Regions from separate parts of the Lactiplantibacillus sp. 3062 genome, predicted to be linked through region 2. Evidence: predicted binding sites of a transcription regulator. Region 2 holds the regulator's gene; the other holds the start of a gene.
The links. The regulator LexA, encoded in region 2, represses DNA repair genes until DNA is damaged. The targets are predictions, from matches to a motif close to CNAACANNTGTTNG.
Positions count from the first base shown of each region.

Region 1: parE (DNA topoisomerase IV subunit B) is a predicted target of LexA. The motif match lies at 3,050-3,063, and genes of this name have one in related genera.

Region 1 is NZ_JBVAYE010000002.1:201,896-208,234, forward strand. It holds gene hslU (ATP-dependent protease ATPase subunit HslU) at 1-1,023, shown strand, start outside; gene ACWQAU_RS03925 (aldose 1-epimerase family protein) at 1,050-1,928, shown strand; gene plsY (glycerol-3-phosphate 1-O-acyltransferase PlsY) at 2,123-2,749, opposite strand; gene parE (DNA topoisomerase IV subunit B) at 3,234-5,240, shown strand; gene parC (DNA topoisomerase IV subunit A) at 5,254-6,339, shown strand, end outside.
Region 2 is NZ_JBVAYE010000002.1:9,069-15,407, forward strand. It holds gene ACWQAU_RS03015 (hypothetical protein) at 1-5, opposite strand, end outside; gene ACWQAU_RS03020 (hypothetical protein) at 169-561, shown strand; gene ACWQAU_RS03025 (hydroxymethylglutaryl-CoA synthase) at 597-1,766, shown strand; gene ACWQAU_RS03030 (hypothetical protein) at 1,816-2,445, opposite strand; gene ACWQAU_RS03035 (DNA alkylation repair protein) at 2,843-2,980, shown strand; gene lexA (transcriptional repressor LexA) at 3,070-3,702, opposite strand; gene ACWQAU_RS03045 (DUF896 domain-containing protein) at 3,854-4,093, shown strand; gene ACWQAU_RS03050 (YneF family protein) at 4,191-4,427, shown strand; gene ACWQAU_RS03055 (lysophospholipid acyltransferase family protein) at 4,484-5,119, opposite strand; gene ACWQAU_RS03060 (tRNA1(Val) (adenine(37)-N6)-methyltransferase) at 5,231-5,989, shown strand; gene ACWQAU_RS03065 (GIY-YIG nuclease family protein) at 5,973-6,278, shown strand.

The sequences.
Region 1 (6,339 bases), 190 kb from region 2:
CTCGTCAAATTATTAGTACCAGCCCAAAAGAAGCAGGCTAAGAACAATGGTAACGAGTTCCAAAACATGATGAACATGTTTAGCCAGATGCAAAACGGCCAGACCCCCAACGTTGACGATTCAAGTAACGAAGAAGTGACCGATGAAGTTCGTAATCAACGATTATCAGTTGCCGATCAGTTGAAAACGGGGCGCTTAGAAAACTCAGAGGTTACCATCGAGATGGATGACCCCCAGCAAGCCGCCGCGGGTAATAATAACATGCTTGGTCAAATGGGTATTGATCTTGGTGATAGTTTAGGTGCCTTAATGCCCAAGAAGCGGATCCAACGGACAATGCCAGTCTCAGAGGCCCGAGAAATTTTAGTCCGGGAAGAATCCGAAAAGTTAGTCAATAACGCTGATATTTATCATGATGCGATTGTCCGTGCTGAAAATACCGGGATTATTTTTATCGATGAAATTGATAAGATTACTAAGGGTGGTCAGCAAGGTTCCGGTGAAGTTTCACGTGAAGGGGTTCAACGAGATATTCTGCCAATCGTTGAGGGGTCGCAAATTTCAACAAAATATGGTCCCATCAATACTGATCACATTCTGTTTATCGCTTCCGGGGCCTTTGCGGAAAGTAAACCTAGTGATCTGATTGCTGAATTGCAAGGCCGTTTTCCAATTCGAGTCGAATTAGACGATTTAAGCAAGGATGACTTTGTTAAGATTTTGACGGAACCTAAGAATGCGTTGATTAAGCAGTATATCGCCTTGATCGGTACGGACAACATTAAAGTGACGTTCACGATTGAAGCTATCGAAGCGATTGCCACGATTGCCTATAAGGTCAACCATGAGACACAAAATATCGGCGCCCGTCGTTTGCACACCATTTTGGAAAAGCTCTTGGAAGAATTGCTATACGAAGGTCCTGACATGGAAATGGGCGAAGTCACAATCACTGAAAGCTATGTCAACGAGCGAATCGGTAACATTGCACAGGATAAGGATCTTAGTCGTTACATCTTATAAAATTTATCAAGGGGGCGTTTACGCGGATGACAGTCGAATTAAAGAATGAGTACCTCACCGTTTTGATCAATGAAGCTGGGGCGGAATTAAGTAGTGTCAAGTCGAGTGACGGTATTGAGTACATGTGGCAGGCCGACAAAACTTTTTGGGGCCGGCACGCACCCGTGCTTTTTCCAATCGTTGGTCGTTTAAAGGATGACCAGTATACTGTTGCTGGTCAGGCTTATCACATGGGACAACATGGTTTTGCCCGCGACAATGACTTTACGGTCGTCAACCAAACGGCCACACAAGCAACATTTGAATTGACCGATAGTCGTGCGACGCGGGAGATGTATCCGTACGCGTTTCGATTACGTTTGATTTATACGTTGACGGATCATGAATTGACCGTTAACTACAATGTGCATAATCCAGCTAATCAAGAGCTGTTATTTTCTGTTGGTGGGCACCCAGCATTTAACGTACCACTCGCTGATCCGGCGGGCACACTAGCTGATTATAAGGTTACTGTGGCACCACGAAAGGTCTACGCGCATATTCCATTACAGGCACCGTTGAACGATGCGGCAAATGCGGATGACTTCGACCTGACCAAGCCATTAGCACTTAGCCGGGATTTGTTTAAGGACGATGCCCTGATTTTGGATTTGAATCATCACGAGACGACGTTAATGTTGGACACTGATCTGGATGATCATGGGGTAGCGATGACGATTGAAGATGCACCATACGTCGGCATGTGGTCACCATACCCCGCAGAAGCGCCGTTCGTGTGCTTAGAGCCATGGTGGGGCATTGCGGATAACGTTGATAGCGACGGTCAATTAAGCCATAAGATGGGCATTAACCGGCTTGCAGCGAACCAGACGTTTGATGCTAAATATGCGATTAGCTTTTTCTAACTAAAATACTGTGGTTTAGTGAAACCGGTCGACAGGTTTGACCGGTTTTTATTGTGGTCTGAAAAGATAGCAAAATAAAGAATTGTATCATCTTACTTTAACTAGAAACAAAAAATACAAACCCAGCACCAAAGCTTACCCGTTCCTAAATAAAAAGACCACTCAGTAATGAAATGGTCTTGAAAGTAACATAATTATTTGCGGTTAGCCCGTTGCTGACGTCGCCAACCAAGTCCGAAGTGTACCAATGATTCGGTCCCGTTTTTGATACGTGCAATATTACTGCGGTGCCGATAGAAGATGAAGAGGGTCAATGCAAAGGCCACGAGTGATAGCAACCAATCCTGATAGTAAAAAATTGCAATCAACGTGACGATTGGAAAAGCCGTCATACTAGCAACACTGACCATACTGGTCGTGTAAACCAATAATAACATGATGGCACTAGCAATTAAGAAGAACTCCCAGTTGTAGGCCAATAAGATCCCAGCACTCGTGGCAACGGCCTTACCACCTTTAAAGCCGATGTAAATTGAGAAAGTATGTCCTAAAATAGCTGCTAGTCCAATCAATAAGGTATACCGGTTATTCATATGAAATAGCAAGGTCGGTTGTAGTGCTGCGATGGTGCCTTTTAGAATATCCATCACCATGACAATTGTCCCAGCGGTCGGGCCTAGGACCCGGTACGTGTTGGTAGTTCCGATATTACCGCTACCTGCTTGACGAATATCAGTGTGAAAGAAAAACTTGCCAATAATGACACCCGAAGGAATCGCGCCAATTAAGTAGGCGATGATCAGCATAATTATTATTTTCAAAGTTGGTTCCTCCTGCAATAGAATCACTCAATATTTTAGCATTCTTTTTAAGATTGTGGGGATTAATTAGTTTAAAAAATGATGATTGCGTGTCAAATTATGAAAATAAAATGATTTTTTGATAATTATTATGTGCCTAAAAGCGGGTGGTTAGGGCCTTTAAAGCGCTAACTGTCAAATTAATCACGCATTTTAAGAACTAGTCGTGACCAGTAATAAGTTTATTCATTGAACTGGCGCTTAGAATCAACATGAGGTAAGCTAGTAAGTGGCTTAATTTTTAAAAGATAGTTTTAGACGCGAACGTGTGTTTGCTATTTTAATTGTTAACGTGTATGCTAACAGATGAAGAGCCACAAGTGACAATTAGAAATTAACATAATTGTACCTTGACAGGTTGGGACTTTTAGGACTATTTTATTACGGTTACCTGAAAGCCGCACCTAGTTGAGGTAGATTTTTAAAGATAAAAGGAGTTGTGAGAATGGCCAAGAAAAGCCCAAAATATGATGATTCTTCAATCCAAGTACTTGAAGGATTAGAAGCCGTTCGGAAACGTCCCGGAATGTATATCGGTTCTACAGACGGCCGCGGACTCCATCACTTAGTTTATGAAATTGTCGATAATGCCGTTGATGAAGCCTTAGCTGGCTATGGTAAAGAAATCAACGTGATTATTCACGCCGATAACAGCATCACCGTTGTCGATCATGGTCGTGGGATGCCAGTTGGAATGCATGCTTCCGGTATTCCAACACCTGAAGTTATCCTCACGGTTTTGCATGCTGGTGGTAAGTTCGGCCAGGGTGGTTATAAGACTTCTGGTGGGCTGCATGGGGTCGGTGCGAGCGTCGTTAACGCATTGTCGTCCGAATTGACGGTAACCATTGTCCGTGATGGCTACCGCTACGTTGAACATTTCAAAGATGGGGGTCATCCCGTCGGTACCCTTGAAAAGAAAGGGAAGACTAATAAGCCAACTGGAACGACAATGACTTTTAAGCCGGACGCTAGTATCTTTACAACGACGGTTTATAATTTTCAAACGTTGGCTGAACGGTTGCGTGAATCTGCATTCTTACTGAAAGGCGTCAAAATCACGCTGACTGACGAACGGGAAAATCAACAACAAGAGCTGGTCTTCCATTACGAAGATGGTATCAAGGCGTTTGTCAGTTACCTCAATGAAGATAAGGACACCCTCGGGGATATTATGTTCTTTGACGGCACTAAGGAAGGTGTCGAAGTTGAGGTCGCTGCGCAGTACAACGATGGCTATTCGGAAAACTTGTTGTCATTCGTCAATAACGTGCGAACGCCAGACGGTGGGACTCATGAAGTAGGGTTCCGCAGTGCCTGGACGAAAGCGTTCAATGAATATGCTCGCAAGGTTGGCCTATTGAAGGACAAGGATAAAAATTTGGAAGGCTCCGATGTCCGTGAAGGGTTATCCGCTGTTATTTCATTACGAGTACCGGAAAATCTCTTACAATTTGAAGGTCAAACTAAGGAAAAGCTCGGAACACCCGAAGCACGAACGATTGTTGATAATATTGTGAGTGAACAACTTCAATTCTTCTTGATGGAAAATGGTGAATTTGCTCAAATGCTGATTCGCAAATCCACCAAAGCTCGGCAGGCTCGTGAGGCTGCCCGTAAGGCCCGTGATGAAAGCCGAAACGGTAAGCGGCGTCATAAGCAGGAACGGTTACTTTCTGGAAAATTAACGCCAGCGCAGTCTAAAAACGCTAAGAAGAATGAATTATTCTTAGTCGAAGGGGATTCGGCCGGTGGTTCAGCTAAACAGGGGCGTGATCGAAAGTTTCAAGCAATTTTGCCATTACGTGGTAAGGTGTTGAATACCGAAAAGGCCAAATTAGCTGATATTGTCAAGAATGAAGAAATTAATACCATGATTTACACAATTGGTGCGGGTGTTGGTCCCGAATTTGATATTAAGGCCAGTAATTATGACAAGATCATTATTATGACCGATGCCGATACCGATGGTGCCCATATTCAAATTCTCTTACTGACATTCTTTTATAAGTACATGCGGCCAATGATTGACGCTGGTAAAATCTACATTGCGTTGCCACCGCTGTATCGATTACAAAAGAAGCAGAACAAGCAGTTACGGACGGAATATGCATGGACTGACGAAGAGTTAACGCTCAAGACCAAGTCATTTGGTAAGGGCTATGCACTCCAGCGCTACAAGGGACTTGGCGAAATGAACGCGGAACAGCTATGGGAAACAACCATGGATCCTGAAAAACGGACCTTAGTCCGAGTCCGAATCGATGACGCTGCCTTAGCAGAAAAACGGGTCACAACGTTAATGGGTGACAAAGTTGAACCTCGTCGAAAATGGATCGAAAGTAACGTCCACTTTAATTTGGACGAAGACGGGTCGTTACTAGATAACGAGGCCGTCTCATCCGCACATGAGCAAGCCGACGAAGAATTGGCACAACAGCTAAAACAATAGAGGGGGTCGTAAAATGGCAACTGAACAACCAAAAATTCAAGAACTAACCCTTGAAGACGTCATGGGCGACCGCTTCGGCCGTTATTCTAAATATATTATTCAAGAACGGGCCTTGCCAGACATCCGTGATGGCTTGAAGCCAGTACAACGACGAATCTTATACGCCATGAATCAGGATGGCAACACCTTTGACAAAGCGTTCCGTAAGTCCGCTAAATCAGTCGGAAACGTCATGGGTAATTTTCATCCCCATGGTGATTCTTCGATTTATGAAGCAATGGTTCGTCTTAGTCAGGACTGGAAGTTACGGGAACCGCTGATTGAAATGCACGGGAATAATGGTTCCATGGACGGTGATCCGGCTGCCGCCATGCGGTATACCGAGGCACGTTTGAGCAAAATCGCTGGTGAAATGCTTCAAGACATTGATAAAAAGACTGTCGATATGGTCCTAAATTTTGATGATACGGAGTACGAACCAACTGTTTTACCGGCCCGCTTTCCGAACTTATTAGTTAACGGGGCAACGGGGATTTCAGCCGGTTATGCAACGGAAATTCCGCCGCATAACTTGAGTGAAGTCATTGATGCGATTTTATTCCTGATGAATCACCCTAAGGCAACGCTTGAAGATTTGATGGACTTTGTCAAGGGCCCCGATTTTCCAACTGGGGGGATCATTCAAGGCTTAGCAGGTATCAAGCAAGCCTATGAAACTGGCCGTGGGCGTATCGTCGTGCGTTCGCGAACCAAGATCGTACCGCTTAAGGGGAATAAATCACAGATTGAAGTTTCAGAGATCCCTTATGAAGTTAACAAGGCGCAATTGGTGAAAAAAATTGATGAAATTCGCATTCTGAAGAAGATCGAAGGTATCGCCGAAGTTCGTGATGAAAGTGACCGTCAGGGATTATCAGTGGTGATTGAACTGAAGCGTGACGTCAATGCAGAAGGTATTCTGACTTACTTACTCAAAAATACCGATCTACAAATTACTTATAACTTCAATATGGTCGCCATTTATCATCAACGGCCCGAACACGTTGGGCTGAAAACGATTCTAACGGCCTACTTGGAACATCAACGGGACGTTGTAACC
Region 2 (6,339 bases):
CACATGTTTACCGCGCTCCTTACTGGGTGCTTGTCTTAATCGCCTTATTTAATAACAGCATAAATTATGGAACCCGTCCCAGGTCAAGCAATTGCGGGCAGTATTTTTGTCGTGAAATGCTATAATAGTTAAGAAATCTTAGGATGGTTAACGAACGGGGTGGTCAAGATGGATTTTGTAGAATTGACACCGATCGCATTGGGGCATACACCGCTTGGCACACGCGGACCGAATCCCCATATTCATGATTGGCAACTCGATTGGCAAAAACTAAGTAGTTTGATTGCTGATAATCAAGACGTGATGATGCAGGTGGACGCCGGACTTGCTGAAGATTGGTTGAATACGCACGGCACCATTTGGGACAATGTACAAGGCTATCACCGCTACCCGAATGACAACCGGGCGTTTGATGACACCGTTTTTTGGGCGGCGTCTACTTGGGCGACACCGGCAATTGTTGTGACTTTTCATAATGAAATTAGTCGGGCTTTCAGCTGCTATCGGGTCGGAACTGACCCTGATTTTCATTACTTAGGGCCACGCGGACGTGCATATTAATCCCTTATTGTCATTAACAAATTGGAGGAAAAGACGTGAAAGTTGGAATCGACAAGTTGCATTTTGCAACTTCACATTTATACGTAGACATGGCGGAACTGGCGACAGCTCGCCAGGCAGAACCTGATAAGTATTTGATTGGTATTGGTCAGTCTAAAATGGCGGTGATTCCGCCGAGTCAGGATGTAGTGACGTTAGCTGCTAATGCTGCCGCACCGATGCTGACAGCGACTGACATTGCGGCTATTGATTTATTAGTCGTCGGTACCGAGTCGGGGATCGACAATTCCAAAGCGAGTGCGATTTACGTCGCTAAGTTGCTCGGTTTGAGTCAGCGGGTTCGAACAATTGAAATGAAAGAAGCCTGCTATGCGGCGACGGCTGGTGTCCAACTGGCCCAAGATCACGTGCGTGTTCATCCAGATAAAAAGGCGCTGGTCATTGGTAGTGACGTGGCACGCTACGGATTGAACACACCGGGCGAGCCAACTCAAGGTGGTGGGGCGGTTGCTATGTTAATTAGTGCGGATCCTAAAGTATTAGTACTGGGTACTGAGTCAAGTCTACTGAGCGAAGATGTGATGGACTTTTGGCGACCGTTGTATCATACAGAAGCCCTAGTTGACGGCAAATACTCGTCTAATATCTATATTGATTATTTTCAAGATGTGTTTAAGAATTACCTGCAAACGACTCAAACTAGTCCAGACGCACTGACGGCCTTGGTTTTTCATTTGCCATATACAAAGATGGGACTTAAAGCGCTTCGAAGCGTGTTACCATTAGTTGATGCCGAGAAACAAGCCCAGTGGTTGGCGCACTTCGAACATGCGCGTCAGCTAAATCGACAAGTTGGTAACTTGTATACTGGTTCACTCTATTTGAGCTTGTTATCGCAGTTACTGACTGATCCTCAGTTACAACCAGGGAATCGACTCGGATTATTCAGTTATGGCTCGGGTGCCGAGGGTGAATTTTATACCGGGGTTATTCAGCCGGATTATCAGACCGGTTTAGATCATGGCCTACCACAACGGTTGGCTCGTCGTCGCCGAGTTAGTGTGGCGGAGTATGAAGCCTTATTCAGTCATCAATTGCAATGGCGGGCCGATGATCAGTCGGTCAGCTATGCTGATGATCCCCATCGATTCGTATTGACCGGTCAAAAGAACGAACAACGTCAATATTTAGATCAACAAGTTTAAACAAAAAAGTCACTTGTTACTAGCAAATTTGCTAGACAAGTGACTTTTCCTATTTGAAGTTATTGGTCATAATTTGACCATCTTGGACACTCAACAGCGTCTTGTCAGTGGTATCTGGTTGTAGCAACTGAATCGTGTAACCAGCGGCAAGATTCTTTTGGAGCGATTTTGACAACGATTTAAAATTCGAAGTAATCGTGGTGATTGCTTTTTGGTTTTGAGATGGATATGATTTAATCGTCTTCAAAGATTTAACGTACTTTTTATTGGTTGGCGTAATCGTATATGTTTTCGTTGACTTGGTGAATGCAACGGTACCAATCGATTGATAGTTAGATTGTAATTGTTTAAGGATATTTTCTTCATTCAACTTAGTCGTTGCGGCCGCGCGTTTGGTGCTGGCTTCGTTAAAAACGACTTGTGAGGAACTCAAGCTCGTTGATTTGGACTTGCTGGTACTAGCGCTAGTACTCGTGCTAGATGATGCTTTGCGCGCCGATTGCTGTGACTGGTTGTATGGCCAGTAAGGCAATTTAACGACCGCGTAGATGGTGACCAGGGCGCTGAGGACCGTAATTAGTGTTAGAAATTTCCAACCACCACCGGTTTGACGTGCGTAAATCACGGAAAATAATGCTAATAGAAAAACAATCAAGCCCATAATGGCTAGGAACAACATGTAACCAACTCCCAATGTTTAAAATAGTATAATCATTATACCATTGAACTATTGGCTGTTCGTCACAGATTTGAAATATTTTGAAAAGAGATCCGACTAATAACCAATTTGACGCCAGCACTTTTTCTGTCGATACATCGGGAGAATCAGGCGCCGCTGATTCAATAGCAATGGTGCTACCACCAAATCACAGTAACGCCACAGTGGGATAGTGTTGATGCCTGGCGCAAGGTTCTTGCAGCGTATCTCTCAGCGCACGGTTGTTTACAACAAGCGGGTGGTATATTTACGAGCTACCGATAAATAGGTGCGACGAGTAGGTATCGCGCTTCGATTAGGCTTGAAAGAGGACGGATTGCCAATTTACAAACGGCGATACTAACGAATCGGGGTGATGATGACTTTTTTTATTCAGAAGGCAATCGGTTGGGCACTACGGGATTATGGCAAGGTGAATCCGGAATGGGGGCGTGCTTTTGTCGCAAATAACGTGCTCTCGTCCCTGGCACGGCGGGAAGGGTGTAAATATTTGTGAGTGGAATCTGTAGGCATGCCATCAACCTGCTCTAAAAACTGGCGAATAAAAAAGATGACAAATTGAATTGTCATCTTGTGGGTGATAGTTTACTGAAACAGCATGTCGCGATATAAACCGACAACTTTGCCTAATACAGAGACGTTGTTCAAGATAATTGGCGCCATCGTGTCGTTCTCAGGTTGTAGTCGGTAGTGATCGGCCTCTTTGAAGAATCGCTTGCAAGTCGCTTCATTTTCATCGGTCATGGCAATGATGATATCACCATTGTCAGCGGAACTTTGACGCCGAACAATGACTTGATCACCATTCATGATACCGATATTGATCATACTTTCGCCACGGATGGTGAGCATGAAAAGGTCGCCACCGAATGATTCAAGTTCCTTAGGAATTGGAAAATAATCCGTCGCTTCCTGTACGGCAAGAATTGGTTGGCCGGCGGTTACCGTTCCAAGTACCGGAATTTGATGTGGCGTAGTTTCGACGCCCAGTGCTTCGAAACCGGCTGGCGTTACCTCAATGGCACGTGGCTTAGTTGGGTCTTTTTGGATGTAACCTTTTTTTTCTAGCCGTGAAATGTGGCCGTGAACGGTCGAAGTCGAAGATAAGTCAACGGCTTCACCAATCTCACGAACGGTTGGCGGGTATCCTTTTTCATTGACACGTTCATAAATAAAGCGAAGAACGGCCATTTGTTTGCTTTCCGATGTTTTACTCATCTTGGCACCTCATTTTTTATTTTCATTATTGGTTAAACCAATTGTAGCATAGCGTTTCATAGCTTTCAAACAAATGTTCGGTTGACAAACACTATTAATTGATTTAGGGTCTAATTTCGTGTATATTTCAAGAGTGAAAGGGGCTGCTGATTTGATTTCAAAAGAATTGCTTGCTCGGATCAATGAGTTAGCTCATAAGGCGAAAGCCGAGGGGCTCACCGAGCTAGAAGAAGCCGAACGTCAAGAGTTGCGGCAAAAATACTTGAAGGAATTTCGCGCCGGTTTTCGGCAACAAGTTGAAATGCTTCAGGTTTATGATAAAGATGGTAAAGAGGTTACGCCAGAAAAGGTCCGTCAAGTGCAACGCGATCGCGGTCTTCGAGATGATTAACCGATTTCAGGAAAATTTGTCAACTGACAAATTTTCCTTTTCTTTTATTGTTAATTTGTGTAGACTAGTTTAATGAAGACTGTAATAAGGGAGGGGAATGACTGTGTCTACAGGAATTTGGATTTTAATCGTCGTTATCGGCGTATTGGTTGGGTTAACTGGTGGTTTCTTCGGTGCCCGGCACTATATGCAAAATTACTTGAAGCAAAATCCACCAATTAGTGAAGAGATGCTTCGTAGTATGATGATGCAAATGGGTCAACGCCCATCCGAAAAGAAGTTACATCAGATGTTGAATTCGATGAAAGCTGCATCTAAAAACGATAACAAGTAGTAAAAAGTGTCGGCTCGCTTTAAATTGCGATCACCGACACTTTTTTATTATCGAACTTAATGTTTCTGACGGGTTGTAGCAGGATCAACGTATTTGAACGTTGGGTCGATTTGACGATCCAAGTCGTCAAAAGCGTGCAACATTTTAGTCTCAATTTGTTTTTGACCAGCTTCATCCAATTTCAGTTTACGATCAATATCAATCGGTTGACCGAAACGGACGGTAACCCGCTGACGGCTAAAGAGTTGTTTGAAGGTCAATGGGCCTTGGTAAACGGTTGGGACTAGTGGAACACCGGCCATCTTAGCGATGACGGTTGCACCGCCCTTAAGTTCTTGTGAGTGGCGCGTTCCTGATGGAAACATGATTAGTGAAAGCTTACCGCTGCGCAAAAATTTGACGGGGGTCTTGATTGCTGAAGGTCCTGGATGTTGCCGATTGACAGGAAAGGCGTTCGCATGAACGAGAATGAACCGCAGAACGGGATTCTTAAATAGTTCTTCCTTGGCCATAAAGCTAAATTTCATTGGGCTGCCAGCCAGTGCATAGTACAACGGGTCAAACCACGTGCGGTGTGGCCCAACTAAGATATAGGCCCCCTCTGGTAGGTTTTCCCGTCCTTGATAGCGGGGCCGACCGTTAATAATGGTGATGATTAGCCGGACTAGTCCGCGCATAAATGAATAAAACATCACGATCTTCCTTTCGTTTAATAACTGCTCACAGTATGACGAAATTTGGCAAATTCTGCAAGTTAATTGTATGATAGCTGTGCGACGAATTGAATGGAGAGGTGGCCGAATATGGCAGACGTCACGTTACACGCCGATGAGCGTATTGATCAATTATATAGTCAAGATATTCAAATCATTCAAAGTTCCCAAGTCTTTGCGTTCTCACTGGACGCGGTTTTATTGGGTGACTTTGCCCAGGTTGCGAAGGGTGCTAAGAGCCAGATTGTGGATCTCTGTGCTGGCAATGGCGCAGTAGGTCTATTCGCCAGTGCCAAAACTCAAGGTCATATTACGGCGGTCGAAATCCAGCCCCGGTTGGCTGAGATGGCCCAACGCAGTGTTATTTTGAACGATTTAACCCAGCAAATGACAGTTCTGAACGAAGACTTATTGGCAATTACGCACCAATTACCGAAGGATTCGGTGGATACCGTCTTGTGTAACCCGCCGTATTTTAAAGATCAACCGCAGAGTGTCAAAAATCCAAATCCTCATTTGGCGATTGCCCGCCATGAATTGTCCGCTAATTTAGATCAGATTCTAGCGGTAACTAGTGATTTGTTGAAAATGAATGGTAAAGCCTATTTTGTGCACCGTCCTGAACGTTTGGATGATTTATTCAGTGCGATGGCGGCCAATCGGTTGGCACCCAAACGGATGCGGTTCGTCCACCCGAAAGCACAACGGGAAGCGAACATGGTTCTAATCGAAATGATCAAGGACGGGAAACGCAACGGTGTTCGAATCATGCCGCCGCTTGTCGTTTATCGTGATGATGGTGAATACGGGGAAGAGGTGCACACGTTACTCTATGGCAAGCACAAGTAAGCCGGCTGCGTCCACGACGGCAATCAAAAAATATTATTTTTATGTACTATTATGTGCTGATCAAACGTTGTATGGTGGTTTTACGGATAACTTGCAGCGACGATTAGCAACGCACAATGCGGGCAAAGGGGCTAAATATACGCGGGTCAGATCACGGCGGCCTTTGCAATTAATTTATCATGAAACTTTCACTGACAAATCAAGTGCGTTAAAGGCTGAATATGCCTTCAAACACCAATCGCGAGCTGCCAAGCTAAAATACTTGTCAGCTCACGATGTGAAAATTTAGCGAAGTTTTCACAATTTATGATTCTATTTCTCGCATTTACTGTTATAATATTTACTGTATC